DNA from 4 places in the Streptomyces sp. NPDC052107 genome. Region 2 is predicted to be linked to each of the others. Evidence: riboswitches for the same ligand, from Rfam matches in the RefSeq annotation. Region 2 holds a riboswitch; each other region holds the start of a gene.
The links. A riboswitch is a leader RNA that binds a small molecule or an ion and turns the genes downstream of it on or off. The one in region 2 is predicted to bind S-adenosylmethionine.
Positions count from the first base shown of each region.

Region 1: linked by a shared signal. The riboswitch ahead of AB0M27_RS31600 (amino acid ABC transporter permease) and the one ahead of AB0M27_RS00830 (aminotransferase class V-fold PLP-dependent enzyme) in region 2 are both predicted to bind S-adenosylmethionine.
Region 3: linked by a shared signal. The riboswitch ahead of AB0M27_RS37775 (hypothetical protein) and the one ahead of AB0M27_RS00830 (aminotransferase class V-fold PLP-dependent enzyme) in region 2 are both predicted to bind S-adenosylmethionine.
Region 4: linked by a shared signal. The riboswitch ahead of thrC (threonine synthase) and the one ahead of AB0M27_RS00830 (aminotransferase class V-fold PLP-dependent enzyme) in region 2 are both predicted to bind S-adenosylmethionine.

Region 1 covers NZ_JBFAWG010000043.1:6,184-10,336, reverse strand. Annotated here, with positions in the region: gene AB0M27_RS31610 (LLM class flavin-dependent oxidoreductase) at 1-972, opposite strand, end outside; partial or broken gene AB0M27_RS31605 (GNAT family N-acetyltransferase) at 1,411-1,784, opposite strand; partial or broken gene AB0M27_RS31600 (amino acid ABC transporter permease) at 1,784-1,978, opposite strand; SAM riboswitch class IV at 2,346-2,457, opposite strand; gene AB0M27_RS31595 (glutathione S-transferase C-terminal domain-containing protein) at 2,536-3,423, opposite strand; gene AB0M27_RS31590 (putative leader peptide) at 3,489-3,611, opposite strand; gene AB0M27_RS31585 (FAD-binding oxidoreductase) at 3,764-4,153, shown strand, end outside.
Region 2 covers NZ_JBFAWG010000001.1:178,073-182,225, reverse strand. Annotated here, with positions in the region: gene AB0M27_RS00845 (hypothetical protein) at 1-73, opposite strand, end outside; gene AB0M27_RS00840 (rhomboid family intramembrane serine protease) at 229-972, shown strand; gene AB0M27_RS00835 (Lrp/AsnC ligand binding domain-containing protein) at 969-1,250, shown strand; gene AB0M27_RS00830 (aminotransferase class V-fold PLP-dependent enzyme) at 1,301-2,662, opposite strand; SAM riboswitch class IV at 2,825-2,941, opposite strand; gene trpD (anthranilate phosphoribosyltransferase) at 3,017-4,081, opposite strand.
Region 3 covers NZ_JBFAWG010000070.1:23,440-27,592, reverse strand. Annotated here, with positions in the region: gene AB0M27_RS37790 (helix-turn-helix domain-containing protein) at 1-12, shown strand, start outside; gene AB0M27_RS37785 (hypothetical protein) at 548-886, opposite strand; gene AB0M27_RS37780 (DUF3293 domain-containing protein) at 1,357-1,635, opposite strand; SAM riboswitch class IV at 1,831-1,938, shown strand; gene AB0M27_RS37775 (hypothetical protein) at 2,073-3,062, shown strand; gene AB0M27_RS37770 (hypothetical protein) at 3,209-3,523, opposite strand; gene AB0M27_RS37765 (WD40 repeat domain-containing protein) at 3,726-4,153, shown strand, end outside.
Region 4 covers NZ_JBFAWG010000003.1:185,270-189,422, reverse strand. Annotated here, with positions in the region: gene AB0M27_RS04645 (trehalose-6-phosphate synthase) at 1-778, opposite strand, end outside; gene AB0M27_RS04640 (glucosyl-3-phosphoglycerate synthase) at 853-1,797, opposite strand; SAM riboswitch class I at 1,959-2,123, shown strand; gene thrC (threonine synthase) at 2,141-3,424, shown strand; gene AB0M27_RS04630 (MoaD/ThiS family protein) at 3,421-3,696, shown strand; gene AB0M27_RS04625 (cold-shock protein) at 4,128-4,153, shown strand, end outside.

The DNA.
Region 1 (4,153 bases), on a different contig from region 2:
GATCCGGGCGTCGCTCGTGTACGGCTCACCCGCGAGCGCGTCCAGCCGCTCCCGCCTGGCCTGAGCCTCGGCCCCGCTGTCGTCGAGGAAGACGACGAGGTCGCCGAAGATGTGCAGGGTTTCCCGGGCGCGGCCCGCCGCCCGCTGCTCGGCGCGGATCTCGGCGACGATCGCCCGGGCCTGGTCCACGTCGTGCGGGGTGACATAGCCGATGTCGGCCTGGCGGGCGACGAGCCGGTACGCGAGGCTCCGGTGGGCGAGGGCCGTGACCAGGGGCTGGCCCTGGGGCGGGCGCGGCGTGATCGAGGGTCCCTTGACGCTGAAGTGGCGGCCCTCGAAGTCGATGTAGTGCAGCTTGTCCCGGTCGATGAAGCGGCCCGTCGCAGTGTCCCGGATCTCGGCGTCGTCCTCCCAGCTGTCCCAGAGCCGGCGCACCACTTCCACATGGTCGGCGGCCTCGTCGAACAGTTCGGTGACGATGTCCCGTGCGGCCGGGCTGTCGTAGGCCTCGATCCGGCCGATGGTACGGCGGCCGAAGTGGGCGGCCTCGTTCGGCCGGGCGCTGATCTGCACCCGCAGGCCCGCGCGGCCGGTGCTGACGTAGTCGAGAGTGGCGATCGCCTTGGAGATGTGGAACGGCTCGGTGTGCGTGGCCACCACGGTCGGCACCAGGCCTATGTGACGGGTGAGCGGGGCGACGCGGGAGGCGACGAGGACCGCGTCGAGCCGGCCGCGCACCTGGTCGGTGCGCTCGTCGGGGTCGAGGAAGTGCGCGGACTGCGGGCCGAGGCCGTCCTCGATGGTGACGAAGTCGATGAGGCCGCGTTCGGCCTCGGCGACCAGATCGGCCCAGTAGCCGGCGGTGAACAGGTCCCGGGGCCGGGCGACCGGCTCGCGCCAGGACGCGGGGTGCCAGCCGGTGCCGTCCAGGGCGACGGCAAGGTGCAGAAGAGAAGCGGGAGTTGAGGACACGTCGGTGCCTTCCTTGATGTCCGTACGAGAACACCGGCTCGCGAGGGCAGGCGTCGGCGAGGGCGAGCGCGGCAGGAGCAGACCCGGGCCTTGCTGCTGGGCCTGCCGGGGAGAAATGTCAGTGGCGACAGAGCGCGGCGGACACGCGCTGGAGATCTATGTGCGGCCGGGATATCAGACGGACGGAGCGGTACGGGCACGGGGCGCACAGCGGGAGCACGCGTGTCACGGCCGTCACCTCCGTCCGTCCGGCGCGCGGGCGGGCCGGATGGGCGACCGCCTCGCGGATCTCGTCAAGACGCACAACGCGCGACCACCTTCGGTTGTTCCCACATGGCCGGCCGCGGTTGTTCCCGCGCTGCGAACCGGCTCGCGCACTTCCGAGCTGCGGAACCGCTCGCCTGTGTCCCCGCCGCGAACCCGCTCGCTTGTGTCCGCGCTGCGGACCTGCACAACGCGCGAGCGGCGGCGCAGGGTGCACCCGATCGACTCGTACAGCCGGATCGCCGGTGTGTTGCCGGCGGCGGCATGCAGGAACGGGGTGTCCCCGCACTCCCGGATCCGGAACGCGACCGCACGCACCAGGCGGGTGGCCAGCCCCCGGCCGCGGTGACCGGGATCGGTGCGCTGATCTCGGTCCAGCCCGGCAGCCGTAGCCTCTCCCCCGCCATCGCGACGAGCCGCCCCTCGTGTCGGATGCCGAGGTAGCCGCCCATCTCGACGGTCCGCCGGAGGAACGGGCCGGGCCGCGTCCGGGCGACGAGGTCGAGGATCTCGGGGACGTCGTCGGGCCCGAGCCGTACCGCTTCCGGCGCGCCCACTGGTAGAACGGGTTCGTGGCCAGTCCGTGCAGGAACTGCGCGACGAGCACCAGGACGACGGCGGTGACGATCCACCGGCCCGGCCGGCGCAACGGCTGAACTCGCTGTGCTCGCAGGGACGTTGTCGGGGTGTCGGCTGTCGGCGCCTCGACGAGGGAGACGGCGGCGCCTGGGGGTTCACTCATGGTGGGCTCCGGCGGAGTCGGACACCCCGGCTCGCGGCGCGCGGGTGCGGGCACCACTTCGGCACTACGGCACGAGGCGGCGCACGGCAGCGCGCGGGAACCGGTGGCCGGGCGGGCGACGGCACACCACGGCGGCGATGTGCGTCAGGAACGCGAGGGCTGAGAAGGGGGGCCGGAAAGGGGCGTCAGCCCTGGCAGCGGGCAGAGCCCGGTGCGGTACACAGTGCGCTGTTGACGCGGAGCAGATCGACGGCGCGGTCGGCGACGAGGAGCCCGCCGTACGACGATACGCAGCCCTGGGGACGCCTCGCGGCCGTCCTGGAAGCTGCGTACATGACGTCACCTGTCACTGTTCCGGCCCCGCGGGCCCTCGCGCTTACCGAAAACGTCATTCCGGTCCGGTCGTCACCTGGGGCACCCCACCGCGATGCGAGGGTTGCCGGTCAGCGAGCCAGGGCTTGGCGCTGACGCTCATGACCGTTCTGAGCCGTAAGTAAGGCAGTTGCCCGTTCGAATGTCAACGGCCGTCCGCGTGGTGGACGCCGCCCGACCACTGCTCACCTGCGAGAAGCGCCCTCGGCATCCGCGGCGTGGCCCGCCCAGTCCAGGATCTGGACGGCAGCCCCGGCGGCCTCCAGGCCCTGGCAACGGCCGTGGTGGCGGCGGGAGATGCCGTCGAGGTCGAGCGGGCGGCCGAAGGCGGGGTGGGCGGCCAGGCGGCCGGCGTAGGCCCACAGGGCGCGGTGGCCGGCGATGCGGTGGACGGCGGAGGCGTCGAGGTGACAGCGGTGGACGGTGTCCAACTGCACCAGGGCGACCCACAGTTCGACGTCGGCCGCGGTGAGCCGATTGTCGACCAGGTACTCCTCTACGGTCAGCCGGTTCTCCAGCCGGCCCAGGGTGTCCAGGAGCACGTCCAGGGCGGCGGCCCGCTCGGCGGGGTCGGTGCCGGCCTGCCCGGCGCGCTGTGCGGCCTCCTCGATGCCCTCGGCACACATCCGCTCGACGGCCTCGATCACCGACTCCAGACCGCACGGATACAGGGCGGCGCGGCCCTCGTGCGGGAAGCGGTCGAGGTCGCGCAGGATGTCGCGGGCGTGCGTGCTGACGATACGTCCGGACCAGTCGTCGCCGAGCACGGGCGCGAGGGCCGGGCCGGTGTAGCGGTGGGCGCTCGCCTCGTACAGCGGGCGCAGCGCGGAGTGGCCGCCGCCGGGACAGTCCGGCACGGCGGGCAGGACCGTGACCGGACAACCGCCGTCCAGGCCGAGGAGGTTGTGGCCGACGGCGAGGCGCAGCCCGTCGGGGCAGGCGGTCGACAGATGGAGCCGGTAGCGGTGCGGCACGGCGTAGTGACCGCTGCGCGCGTCCCGGCCGATCCGCCCCCGGAAGACGGGGGCGGATCGGTGGGCGGACGGGAGGGTGGCGAGCGGAGTGGTGGACATGCGTCTCCCCGGGTCGTGGGCGTGCGGAAGTGCGGCGTCGGCCGAGGGGCGCGCGGCGCCCCGGCTCAGCGGTGGACGCTGATCGCGCTGCAGACACGCAGCAGGTCGATGTGCCGGCGGGAGGTGAGCAGGGGCGCGCACAACGGCGTACGGCCCGCGAGGCCGGTGACCGTGTCGAGGCGCGTCATGATTCCCTACCCGTTCACTAGGATTCCCACTCCGGAGTGTCGATCCGGCTTCCGGGGACGTCAAGGGGGCGTCCACGCCTGGGACATGTGTGTGGCCGGCCGAGAGTGCCGGAGGTCTCCTCAGATTGGGCGCCATGTGACATAGTACTGCCGTGGCAAAGGGACTGACCTGCGATGTCGTGGTGGTCGGAGCCGGCATGGTCGGCGCGGCCTGCGCCCTGTATGCCGCACGGGCCGGGCTCGACGTGCGGGTGGTGGACCGGGGCCCGGTGGCCGGCGGCACCACCGGCGCGGGCGAGGGCAATCTGCTCGTCTCCGACAAGGAACCGGGCCCCGAGCTCGAACTCGCCCTGCTGTCCTCCCGGTTGTGGGCACAGCTGGGTGACGAGCTGGGAGCCGCTGTCGAGTACGAGCCCAAGGGCGGCCTCGTGGTCGCCTCCACCCCCGAGGCCCTCACCGCGCTGCACGCGTTCACGGACGGCCAGCGGTCCGCGGGAGTCGTGGCCGACCCGGTGACCGCAGAGCAACTCCCCTTCCTCGAA
Region 2 (4,153 bases):
CGTCGAACCGGGTGAGGTTGCCGCACAGGGCGCAGCGCCATCGGGTGGTGGCGGTCGGCAGGGGAACCGTCATCGTGGCTGTCCGCTTCCTTGTCGTAGTCGCTCGCCGCGCCGCCGGCCGACGCGTGTGGCCGTAACCCTACGGCCTGGCGGCAACTCGCCGCTGGTCCGTCCCCGGCGGCGAGGCGGTCTGTCCGCTTGCGTCCCGTTACGCCATGCTCTGTATTCATGATCAGCCAGTGGAGCACGGCGGCCGGCAGGGCCTTCAGAGCGGTCCGGAGCAGCTCGGCACCCATGACGTACGGCCTCATCGCCCTGTGCTGCCTGCTCTTCGTCCTGGGCCCGGCCTCGGGGCTGACACCGGGATACGGCTCCCGGGACGGCCTGCCGGCCGCACAGCAGGCGTACTTCCGGCGCTGGGGCGTGGTGCCGGCCGAGCTGTTCGCCAAGCCGGTGCGGGACGCCCTGACCCCCGCCACGGCCCTGTTCGTGCACGGCAGCTGGGTGCATCTGCTCGGCAACATGCTCTTCCTCTTCGTCTTCGGCGCGATGACCGAGGAACGGATGGGCCGGGTCGAGTTCACCTTCTTCTTCGTCGGCTGCGGCTATCTCGCCCTGCTCGGCTACGCGGCCGCCAACGCCGCCTCCGAGCAGTCGCTGGTGGGCGCGTCCGGGGCGATCTCGGCGGTTCTCGGAGCGTTCCTCTACCTGTTCCCGCGCGCCCGTGTGACCAGTCTTCTGCCATTCCTGTTCTTCCTGCCACTGCGGTTCCCCGCGTGGGTCGTGCTGCCGTTCTGGGCGGCGCTGCAGTGGGCGGCGGCGGAGCAGAGCTCCGACGGCCCCGGGGTGGCGTATCTGGCGCACCTCGTCGGCTTCGGTCTGGGCTTCGGCTACGCGTGGGTCCGATACGGCCGTACGACTAGAGTGAAGTGCGCCCCAGCTCCGGCACCCGAGGGAGAGAACCAGCCGTGATCACCGCGATCGTCCTGATCAAGACCAGCGTGGACCGGATCCCCGAGATCGCGGAGCAGATCGCTTCGCTGGAGTCGGTGAGCGAGGTTTTCTCCGTCACCGGCACGTATGACTTGATCGCGATGGTCCGGGTGCGGCGGCACGATGATCTCGCCGATGTCATCCCCGGCCGGATCAGCAAGATCCCCGGTGTGGAGGGCACGGATACGCATGTGGCGTTCCGGACGTACTCGCAGCACGACCTGGAGGCCGCGTTCTCGATCGGCCTGGACAACTAGGGTTCGTCCCTGGTTGCCCGCGCCGTCCCCCCGCACCGTCCGGGTGCTGATCACACCGCCGGTACGCAGCGGCCGTCCTCCGTCCTGTACGTCCACTTCGCACCCTCGGTCACGAGTTCCCGGACCGCGGTGACGAAGCGGTCGACATGCTCGTCGGGGGTGCCCGCGCCGAAGCTCACGCGGATGGCGTTGAGGGACTTCTCGCCCGGCGCGGCCTCGGGGGCGCCGCACTCGCCCTGGGTCTGGGGGTCGGTGCCGAGGAGGGTGCGGACCAGGGGGTGGGCGCAGAAGAGGCCGTCGCGGACGCCGATGCCGTACTCGGCGGACAGGGCCGCGGCGAAGTGGGAGCTGTTCCAGCCCTCGACGACGAAGGAGATCACGCCGACGCGCGGGGCGTCGTCCCCGAAGAGGGACAGCACCTTCACCTGGGGAACCTCGGCCAGGCCCGCGCGGACCCCGGCGATCAGGTGCCGCTCGCGGGACACCAGGGCGTCCCAGCCGGCCTCGGTGAGCGCCTTGCAGGCCGACGCGATGGAGTAGGCGCCGATCACATTGGGCGATCCCGCCTCGTGCCGCGCGGCGCTCTCGTGCCACTCCACGTCCACGCCGCCGTCCTGCCGCCGGGAGACCGTGCGGCTGGCCCCGCCGCCCGCCAGGTACGGCTCGGCCGCGCGCAGCCAGTCGGTGCGGCCGGCCAGGACCCCGGAGCCGAAGGGCGCGTACAGCTTGTGGCCCGAGAAGGCGACCCAGTCGAGGTCCAGGTCACGGACGGACACGGGGTGGTGGGGGGCCAGCTGGGCGGCGTCCAGGACGATGCGGGCCCCGTGCGCGTGGGCGGCCGCCGCCAGCTCCCGTACGGGCCACAGCTCGCCGGTGACGTTCGAGGCGCCGGTGACGCAGACCAGGGCCGGGCCGTGGGGGTCGCGATCGGCGAGGGCCCGCTCCAGGGTCGTGACGGCCTGCTGCGGGGTGCGCGGGGCGTTGAGGTAGGTGACCTGGGCGTCCTGCCAGGGCAGCAGCGAGGCGTGGTGCTCGGTCTCGAAGACGAAGACCTGGCAGTCGGCGGGGAGAGCCCGGGCCAGGAGGTTCAGGGAGTCCGTGGTGGACCGGGTGAAGATCACCTGGTCGTCGGGGCGGCAGTCCAGGAACTCGGCGACCGTCTTACGGGTGTTCTCGAACAGGTCGGTGGAGAGCTGGGAGAGGTAGCCGGCGCCACGGTGGACGCTGCCGTAGTACGGCGCGTAGGCGGCTACGTCGTCCCAGACGCGCTGCAGGGCGGGGGCGCTGGCCGCGTAGTCGAGGGCCGCGTAGGTGACCTCGCCGCCGGTGACGAGCGGCACGGTGACATCCCGGCCCAGAACGGGCAGAGGGGAGCAAACGGACTGGTCGGAGGCAGCGGTGAAGACAGACATGGGTGGACTCCCGTGAGGACGTACGAGAAAAGGCGTACGTGGAGAAGCGAAAAAAAGGGTGTGCGGAGGCGGGGCTCGGCGGCCCTATCGCATTCGCTTGCTCACGGAAGGCTCCCTCGATGACCAGGACCCCTGGTCCCGCGCTCTCAGCAGCGCGCGAGGGGTCCGCGCTTGCCGTAGACCTCGCTGCCTACGGCCTGGTCCTCACCCGGGGCACCCCGCCACGGACGGAGGGTTGCCGGACAGCCGGCCGGGGCCGAATGGCTGTCACTCATGACCTGGTACAGGAACGTACGGGAAATGATCGTCGTCCCGCAACCCGAGTCCGGATTGCGGGACGATCCCCGGTGAGCACTAGGCGTTGCTCGCCGCCACCCACCGCTCCAGCGTCCGCTTCGCCGCACCGGAGTCGATCGACTCCGCCGCCGTCGCCATCCCGGCCCGCAGCTGCTCGGTCAGCGACGCGTCCGTGGGCCGCAGCGCGACGAGCGCCGCCGCCGAGTTCAGCAGCACCGCGTCCCGTACGGCGCCTGTCTCACCGTCGAGCAGGCGGCGGGCGACCTCCGCGTTGTACGACGCGTCCGCGCCGCGCAGGGCCTCCACGGGGACGAGGGCGATGCCGACGTCCCTCGGGTCGAAGGTCTGCTCGGTGACCTTGCCGTCCCGGACGACCCAGACCCGCGAGGTGGCGGTCGTGGTCAGCTCGTCCAGGCCGTCGTCGCCGCGGAAGACCAGGGAGGAGTTGCCGCGCTCGGCGAGGACGCCGGCCACGATCGGGGCCATCCGCAGATCCGCCACGCCGACGGCCTGGGCGCGGACCTTCGCCGGATTGGTCAGCGGACCGAGGACGTTGAAGGTCGTACGGATGCCCAACTGGCCACGGGCGGCGGCCACATGGCGCAGCGCCGGGTGGAACTTCACCGCGAAGCAGAAGGTGATCCCGGCCTCCTCGGCGACCTGCGGGACCCGCTCCAGCGGGAGGTTCAGATTGACGCCCAGCTTCTCCAGCACGTCCGACGCGCCCGACGCCGAGGACGCGGCCCGGTTGCCGTGCTTGACGACCTTCGCGCCGGTGCCGGCGACGACGATCGAGGACATCGTGGAGATGTTCACCGTCTTGGCACCGTCACCACCGGTGCCGACGATGTCGACGGTCTCCCCCGGCACCTCGATGACGTTGGCGTGGGCGTACATCGCGCGGACGAGCCCGGTGATCTCCTCCACCGTCTCGCCCTTGGCGCGCAGGGCCACGGCGAACCCCGCGATCTGCGCGTCCGTCGCCTCCCCGCGCATGATCCGGTCCATCGCCCATGCCGTGGCGTCCGCGCTCTGGTCCCGGCCCTCCAGCAGGGCGTTCAGTACCTCGGGCCAGGAACGGCCCGCCGCGGTGTCGCCTCCAGCGGGGGTCACAGCGCTCATCAGCCGCTCCTGGTGTCGTAAGAACAGTGTGATCCCAGCCTATCCACCCGCGGACACGGCGAAGGGCCCCGT
Region 3 (4,153 bases), on a different contig from region 2:
AACACCGGCTAGCACGACCGGCCGAGCCAGCAACCACTGGATCAGTGCTCCGACTCCCGGTCAGGACACGACCCCGGAGCGACTCCACATCGACCACGACCGTGACCGAAGGGCTTGAATCCCTCGTCTCGCGGAAGTCATCGGACTCGACGGCAAGACCGCTATGCGCTATGCGGACTCCGCCCCGGGCCTGACTGCAGCAAGCCGCCGAGACAGGCCCAGCGAGTTGACCACGAACCTGCGGGTCCATCCCTCAGAATCAGAGACCCGACCCATGGGTTCGCCCTGAAGAACCCTCAGTTCGCCTGAACTCGCGGGGATCTCGGCCCGGTCCTCCCGAAGCTGCCGCGAAGTGACAAGTAGCCGACGGTTTCCCCACGCCGTCGGCGCTCGGCCCGGTACGCGGTCCACGCAAGTTCCCCCTGCGGCGCGGAGCGCCAGGGCGTTCCGGTGCGGTCGCAACACTCGGCGTAGCTCAGATCGGGGGCCAAGGAACAGCCCTTCTGGACCGTGCGGCAACGGCCGGTCGGAGCCGCGGGGATGGTCCCTACTCGCGCTCCAGGTCCAGGGGGTTGTCGTCGGCGTCGATGTACTGCTCGGTCTTGGTGTAGCCCATGGCGAGGCTGTTGCGGCGCCGCCTGCCGATGGAGATCACGCGCAGTTCCAGGCGCTTCGTCCAGCCCGCCACGTCGGCCGGGGAGACTGGCCCGACCTCGCACTGGTTCAGCCAGAGCACGGGGTCGAAGCGGTCCGAGGTGCCGGTGAGAGCGTCCGCAAGGTTGAAGGCGATGTTTCGGCGGGCGTGGAAGTCCTGGTCGTCGGATTCAGCGATGGCTGCGGAGATGGTTTCGTAGTCGGCGCGGCTCATCTGTCGGTTCGTGGCCATGGGGCCCCTCCTGGCTTGAGGTGGTTGCTGTTCGGGGGTACGGCACGGGCCGCCGGACTCGGATGTCGAGTCGGACGGCCCGCACGCAGGGGTGCGTATGAATCACGCAGCGATGGACGTGCGCTGTCCTCCGATGGCGCGGGCGCTGCTCAGGCGGGCGGACTGACCGGCGCTGTCTCTGGCCCGGCGGGCGGAGGTGCCGTAGGAGGACGTGCGGGAGCCCTTCCAGGCGCCCTTCGTCTGCTCCCCGCACCCGCGGGGATGGTCCCAACAGCGTCACGCACGAGGACCGCGCCTATGTCGGTCGCGCCGCCGTCGCAGGACAGCAGACGCCAGGCGCCGGAGGTCCAGGCGAAGACCGCGTGCTGGCCGGAGCACCGCCCCAGTTCACGCGCCGCCGAGTCGTTCAGGCCGGCGATGGCGACGCTCTGCTCGATGTGCGTGCCGTGCGCATCGCCTCCCGCTGCGGGTCACCACACGAGCCCTCGCCGGTCGAGCTCGTCGAGGAGCCGGGCCTGGGCGCGGGCGTTGTCTTCGGCAAGGGTGGGACGGCCGTGGGGGTCACACGCCGTGACGAGGTGGAGGGCGGCGGCGCCGGCGGGTTCCGGGAGTTTAGGGAAAGGGCCCTCGGTCGTGCCCCGCGGACGCGGTTTGACCCGTACCGTTCGGTCCGGGAATCGGATGTCGAGGACCGTCCGCCGGTAGAGTTCCCAGTTCGGGGGTGTGGTCGCAGCGTCAGTGACCTGCATGAGGGCCTCCTGTGGACGAAGGACCCCCTTACCCACCGGCAGGGAGATCGGTGCTCGCTCCCACAGGGCCGTGGGAGTCGGTCCTCGGCGCGATCGGCGTCGTGACCGAGCGGAACCATGCCACACCACCGGTCAAGGGGCAAAGCGTTGTGGATCACATTGTGCAAGATCCGGACGGGTGTTACTTTCGCGCCCGGTCACGAGTTCCAGCGTCAAGCCCCGGCTTGCTGGATGACATCCGTTTGCCGCGGATGCCCCGGGGGCGACCAGCCCAGCGCGCGGTGCGTTGGGAAGCCGCAGATCACCGGGGTGCGGACGTGCACTACCGGGGTCCATCGACTCCGGAAGGTTGACCGCCCGTGCCGGTTTCCGACGCGATCCCCGAATTGCCGACGGGGCGGCAGGCCCAAAAGCCTGAGCCGACACCCGGACCCGCCATGTCCGCAGTCGCAGAGCCGGGCCGCGTGGGCCTGGTGGCCATCGGCCTTGACGCTGGACGGGCGCTGTTCTGCACGGCTGAGGCGAGTGGCTCCGGCCGACCTGGAACTGACGAGATCTTCGACGAGTGGCTCGACAGCGGATTCGACGTCGCCTTCTACCGCAGCTCGGACCGCCCCCTTCAGGCGCGTGCTGTAAGCCAGGGGGAGCGTGTTCCCGGATCGCTGATCAGCAGCCGTATCGGAAAGGCCCGGTTGGAGTCGGTCTGCCTGAATCCTCGTCGGCGCGCACCCGTCGGGCCTCGGGAGCCGGACCCGGTGTCTGCGGAGGGCGAGGAGGCCGACGGAACCGATGCCCGTACGGGTGCCGGCATGCCCGGCATCCGCCGGGGAGACGAGGAGGACAAGCGGCGGTACGCGAAGGTGGAGTACCAGGAGGACACCGGCTGCGTTCTGACGGTCGTGGACGACTTCGCCGAAGGAACGGGGAAGGAGTCGGCCCATCACCTGGGCGGCGACATCACCTCGGACACCGACGGAGACTGGTTCGAAACGCTCACCACCCTCACCGAACTCGCCCAGGCAAGGCTGGAAAGGGAGGGGTGGGCCCCGGACGGTCCATGGCAGATCCAGTGGTGGTGCAGCTCGTGCGACGTCACGGACCCGCCGTACGAGACCCTTGAAGTGTTCGAAGAGTACGGCTTCGATCCGGACGAGATCACGCAGCACTATGTGTCCATCTACAGCCAGGGCAGCGACGGCTATTACACCGTCGAGTTCAGTGCGGAGCACCGGGGAGAGGACCACGTCATGTACCTCCAGCTGGAACTGGATGCTGGCAGCAAGGAGCTGGGCAGCGGCAGTCTCGAAGAACTGCGGAGCCACTTGGAACAGGCGACGGAACGGGTGCGGGAGGCCGGCTACACCCCGCTCGACGGCGACTGGAGCGTCCACTGGACACGCTGCCACGTGCCTCTGACCGAGCTGTGACCGACTGACGGCCCCAGGCTGTCGTGCCCTGTGCCCTGTTGTTTCCGTCCAGCCGAAGGGCGGAGAGCGAGCAGCTGCCAGGCACGCGAGCAGTAGCGACGGGGCGCGGCTTTGACAGCACCTGCCCCGGGTCCGTGAGCTTGTGCTCAGGCTTGGGCAGACTGGTCACTGCTGCTCCTCATCCGCTCTCGTACACGGTTGACCACTCGGCGTCCGAGGCGCCCGCAAGCGCCGGCAGTAACTGCTGCGAAGAACGTGCAGGCGCTGGCCTTGGAGTCGTCTTCGCCTACGAAGCCGTAGTAGGCGACGCCCACGCTCAGAAGGGTGCACAGGAGGCCGAAGAAGAGCGTGAGGCTGGCTTCGATTAAGCCGTCGCGCAGCTCGAGCCACAACACTCGGGTCGGGTCAGGGGTTGTGGTGACGGTCGGAGGGGCTGGGTTCAGGGATGTGTTGGTGTCCATGGCCTTTAGTGGACAGCACATCCGGTGCCTGGAGGGCATGAGGCGAACGGTCCCGCAGCATTCCGATCAAGGCAGATCACCGCCGTACATGGCGGGTCGGCCGAACAGGACGGCGTTGTACGGCATTGTTCGGTGAAGTTCGGTGAGATTCGCTGCGGTTGTTCTAGCCTTGCCTCCAGATGCTTACCGGTGGGGGTACAACATGGCTGGTCAGAGCGATGATTCTCATGTGCCGAGCGCGACGTTCGACGAGGAACTGCAGGCGTTCGCTGCGGAACTGAAGGATCTGTGGATCGCAAGCGGGGCGCCTGCCTTGCGGAAGGTGGCGAAACTCGCACCTGCCTCCCGCCCGTTGTCACCTTCGGGTATCAGCGAAGCCTTGAACGGCACGCGACTGCCGGAACTGAGCTACCTGATCGCCTTGGTCCGCATCCTGCTCAGCATCGAGGACGGCAAGCCAGCTCAGCGCGATGATCCGCGTGTTCAGCACTGGACTCTCCGGTGGCAGGAGATGAAGCGCCTCAAAGAGCGCAAGCGCACCGCCACTGCCTCATCGGTGCCCGCCACATATCTTGAGCTTCAAGAAGTGGAGGAGCGCTCAGGGACCAGTGCTCTCCCCCCGGCCGAATC
Region 4 (4,153 bases), on a different contig from region 2:
TTTCCCGGCCCTTGCGCAGATGTTCGATCGTCCTGGGGGCACCCGACGGCCAGGTCACGCGGTAACGCTCGGGGTCCAGACCCTCCGCGCACTTCTGGAAGGCCGTCGCCCACCGCCAGGTCAGGAACGCCACCCGGTCCGCCCCGAGCATGCCCGCCATCAGCTGCTCCCGGATGTCCTCGGGAAGCAGCTCGAAGTACTCCCGGGGCGCCCACGGCGTGTGCGAGAAGTGCCCGATCCGCACATCGGGGCGCAGCTCGCGGAGCATCCCCGGCACCAGGCACAGGTGGTAGTCCTGGACGAGGACCGCCGCCCCCTCGGCCGCCTCCTCGGCCAGCGCCTCGGCGAACGCCCGGTTGTAGGCCTCGTACGACGCCCACTGCCGCCGGAACTCCGCGTCGAAGACCGGCTCCAGCGGGGTCTGGTACAGCATGTGGTGGACGAACCAGAGCACCGAGTTGGCGATGCCGTTGTAGGCGTCCGCGTGCACCGTCGCGTCGATGTCGAGCATCCGCACCAGTTGTCCGCCGGTCGCCTCGACCGAGAGCCGGCGCCCGTTGTGGGAGCGCCGTACCGCCTCCCGGTCCGTGTCGCTCAGCGCGGCGCACACCCAGACCGCGTTGGCGTTCGGCCCGATGGCCGACAGCCCCGACACCAGCCCGCCGCCGCCGCGCTTGGCGGCCAGCGAGCCGTCCTCGCGCAGTTCGTACGAAACCGGGCCGCGATTGGACGCGACCAGCACCCGAGCCTTCTCGGCAGCACCCTGCGTGGAAGCCATGGTCCTCAACCTAGCCCGGCCCGGAAACGCTCAAACGCACGGCCACGCCCGGCACGCCCCCGTATACGACCGGTTCACGCCACCTTGCGCTCGGCATATTCCGTGATCTCCACCATCGGCGGCCGTTCCTCGGTGTCCACCGAGTAGGTGCGTGGCTCGAAGCCGTCCTCGCAGCGCTCGAACTGGGTGAGGGAGGGGCGGATCAGATGCCCGCGGGCCAGCCGGAGCTGGGCCGTGCGGTAGATCGCGGCGGCCATCCGGCCCAGCGCCTGCCCGTCCTGGTGCCGGTGCTTGCGCACGCCCACGTCCACCTGGGACAGCGCGTCGAGACCCACCAGGTGCAGGGCGTCCACCAGCATGCCCAGCTCCACGCCGTACCCGACCGGGAACGGCAGCTGTTCCAGCAGCGAGCGCCGGGCCGCGTACTCGCCGCCCAGCGGCTGCACGAATCCGGCCAGCTGCGGCCAGTGCATGTTCAGCAGCGGGCGGGCCATCAGCTCGGTGACCCGTCCGCCCTGCCCGGCCGTCCCGGCGAGCGGGCGGTCGTACATGCCCTTGACCAGGTCCACCCCGGGCTCGGTGAGCAGCGGGCCGACGATCCCGGAGACGAAGTCGGAGGAGAACTCCTTCAGGTCCGCGTCGATGAAACAGACGATGTCCCCACTGGTCACCAGAAGCGAGCGCCACAGCACCTCACCCTTTCCGGGGACGGCGGGGATGCGGGGCAGGATCTCGTCCCGGTGAACGACCCGCGCGCCCGCGGCGGCGGCGACCTCGGAGGTGCGGTCGGTGGAGCCGGAGTCGACCACCACGATCTCGTCGACGAGCGGGACCCGTTCCACGAGGTCGTGCCTGATGATCGCGACGATGTCGCCGACCGTCTCCTCCTCGTTGAGCGCGGGCAGTACGACGCTGATCGTCTGGCCGGTGCGCTGCTTGGCGCACAGGATGCGGTGGAGCGGGCGATCGGCCACGGACCAGGAGCGGGTGGCCAGCCAGCGCTCGACTTCTTCCAGCACGGTCTGCGGCTCCTCACTGTTCGTGATCGCACGGGCTGCACCGTGTGATCCATCTCGCGGTTCGGACGACTATCTCAACTGTCCTGGCCTTCGGTTACAGTCTTGAACAACGCCGGTGACCATCGCATGTCGGGGGTCAGCACGCGTCCACAACCGCATACCGCTCATCCAGAGGGGCAGAGGGACACGGCCCGATGAAGCCCCGGCAACCCTCCAGTCGGTACTCGTAGATCGGCCTGATCAGGCTCGATCGCTCCGCGAGGCTCCCGGCTAGGGAAGGTGCCAAATCCGTCTCACGGCGAGGTGCGTCGTGAGGAAGATGAGGAGAAAGGGCCTCGCCTCCATGGCTGTGCAGACAGTTGCAAGCTCCACGGATTCCACCGTCGACCTCGGTCCCGCCGCGGCCCTGAGCTGTCGCGAGTGCGGACACCGCGTTCCGCTCGGCCCGGTGTTCGCCTGCGAGGAGTGTTTCGGCCCGCTGGAGATCGCCTACGACTTCTCCGCCTACGACACCGAAGAGCTGCGCCGCCGTATCGAGGCCGGCCCCGCGAACATCTGGCGGTACGCGCCGCTGCTGCCCGTTCCGGCCGACGTGGCCGACAAGCCGAACCTGAACCCGGGCTGGACCAAGCTCGTCAAGGCCGACAACCTAGCCGCCGAACTCGGCGTCACCGGCGGCCTGTTCGTCAAGGACGACTCCGGCAACCCGACCCACTCCTTCAAGGACCGCGTGGTCGCCCAGGCCCTGGAGGCCGCCCGCGCCTTCGGCTTCACCACCCTGTCCTGCTCCTCCACCGGCAACCTCGCCGGTGCCGTCGGTGCCGCCGCGGCCCGCGCCGGCCTGCGCTCCTGCGTGTTCATCCCGCACGACCTGGAGCAGGGCAAGGTCGTCATGGCCGCGGTCTACGGCGGCGAGCTCGTCGGCATCGAGGGCAACTACGACGACGTGAACCGCTTCTGCTCCGAGCTGATCGGTGACCCGGCCGGCGAGGGCTGGGGCTTCGTCAACGTCAACCTGCGGCCGTACTACGCGGAGGGCTCCAAGACCCTCGCGTACGAGATCTGCGAGCAGCTCGGCTGGCGGCTGCCCGACCAGATCGTGGTCCCGATCGCCTCCGGCTCCCAGCTCACGAAGATCGACAAGGGTCTGCAGGAGCTGATCAAGCTCGGTCTGGTCGAGGACAAGCCGTACAAGATCTTCGGTGCGCAGGCCGAGGGCTGCTCACCGGTGTCCACCGCCTTCAAGGCCGGGCACGACGTCGTACGGCCCCAGAAGCCGAACACCATCGCCAAGTCCCTCGCCATCGGCAACCCGGCCGACGGGCCGTACGTCCTGGACATCGCGCGCCGCACCGGCGGTGCCGTGGAGGACGTGACGGACGAGGAAGTCGTCGACGCCATCAAGCTGCTGGCCCGCACCGAGGGCATCTTCGCGGAGACGGCGGGCGGTGTGACCGTCGGCGTCACCCGCAAGCTGCTCAAGGACGGCGTCCTGGACCCGGCGAAGACCACGGTCGTCCTCAACACCGGCGATGGACTCAAGACGCTGGACGCGGTGGCCGGGACCGGCCTCACCGCCACCATCCGACCGACCCTGGACTCCTTCCGAGAGGCTGGCCTCGCATGAGCGTGACCGTTCGCATCCCTACCATCCTGCGCACCTACACCGGCGGGCAGGCCGAGGTCGCCGCGGAGGGCGCGACCCTCGCCGAGGTCATCGCCGACCTGGAGAAGAACCACACCGGCATCGCCGCGCGCGTCCTGGACGACCAGGGCAAGCTGCGCCGGTTCGTCAACGTCTACGTCAACGACGACGACGTGCGCTTCGAGCAGGGCCTGGAGACGGCGACCCCGGACGGCGCCGGCGTCTCGATCATTCCGGCCGTCGCCGGCGGCTGATCGTTACCTAGGGTAACGTCAGTTACGCATTGTTCATCGAATTGCCTCCTCCGTGAGAGAAGCGGAGGAGGCAATTCTGTGTGATTGAGCGCGGTAGAGTTGGGGAACGCGCTCTCGGACCACCGGTCAAGGGCCCTGTATTCATGCCGCACGCCCGACAAGAAGTAGCCAAAGTGCGCGGGTTTTATGCGGCTTTTGTGGCGGTTTGTGGAGCCTGACTTGCCCTGAAGTCAGGCGAATTCTCCGCACATTCCGGACCGTTCCCGTCCAGAATTCTCGTCCGATTGACCTGTTGCAGACGGCAGTTGGACAGATACATTCAGCCGCGGTCGACGCGTTCCGGCGCACGCCCCCGACCGATGGGGGGTGAGGTCTGACCCGGGTCCGCGAAGTGTGGATCTGTGCAAGGGCCAGTAATAGGGGAGTTAGGCATGGCTCAGGGCACCGTCAAGTGGTT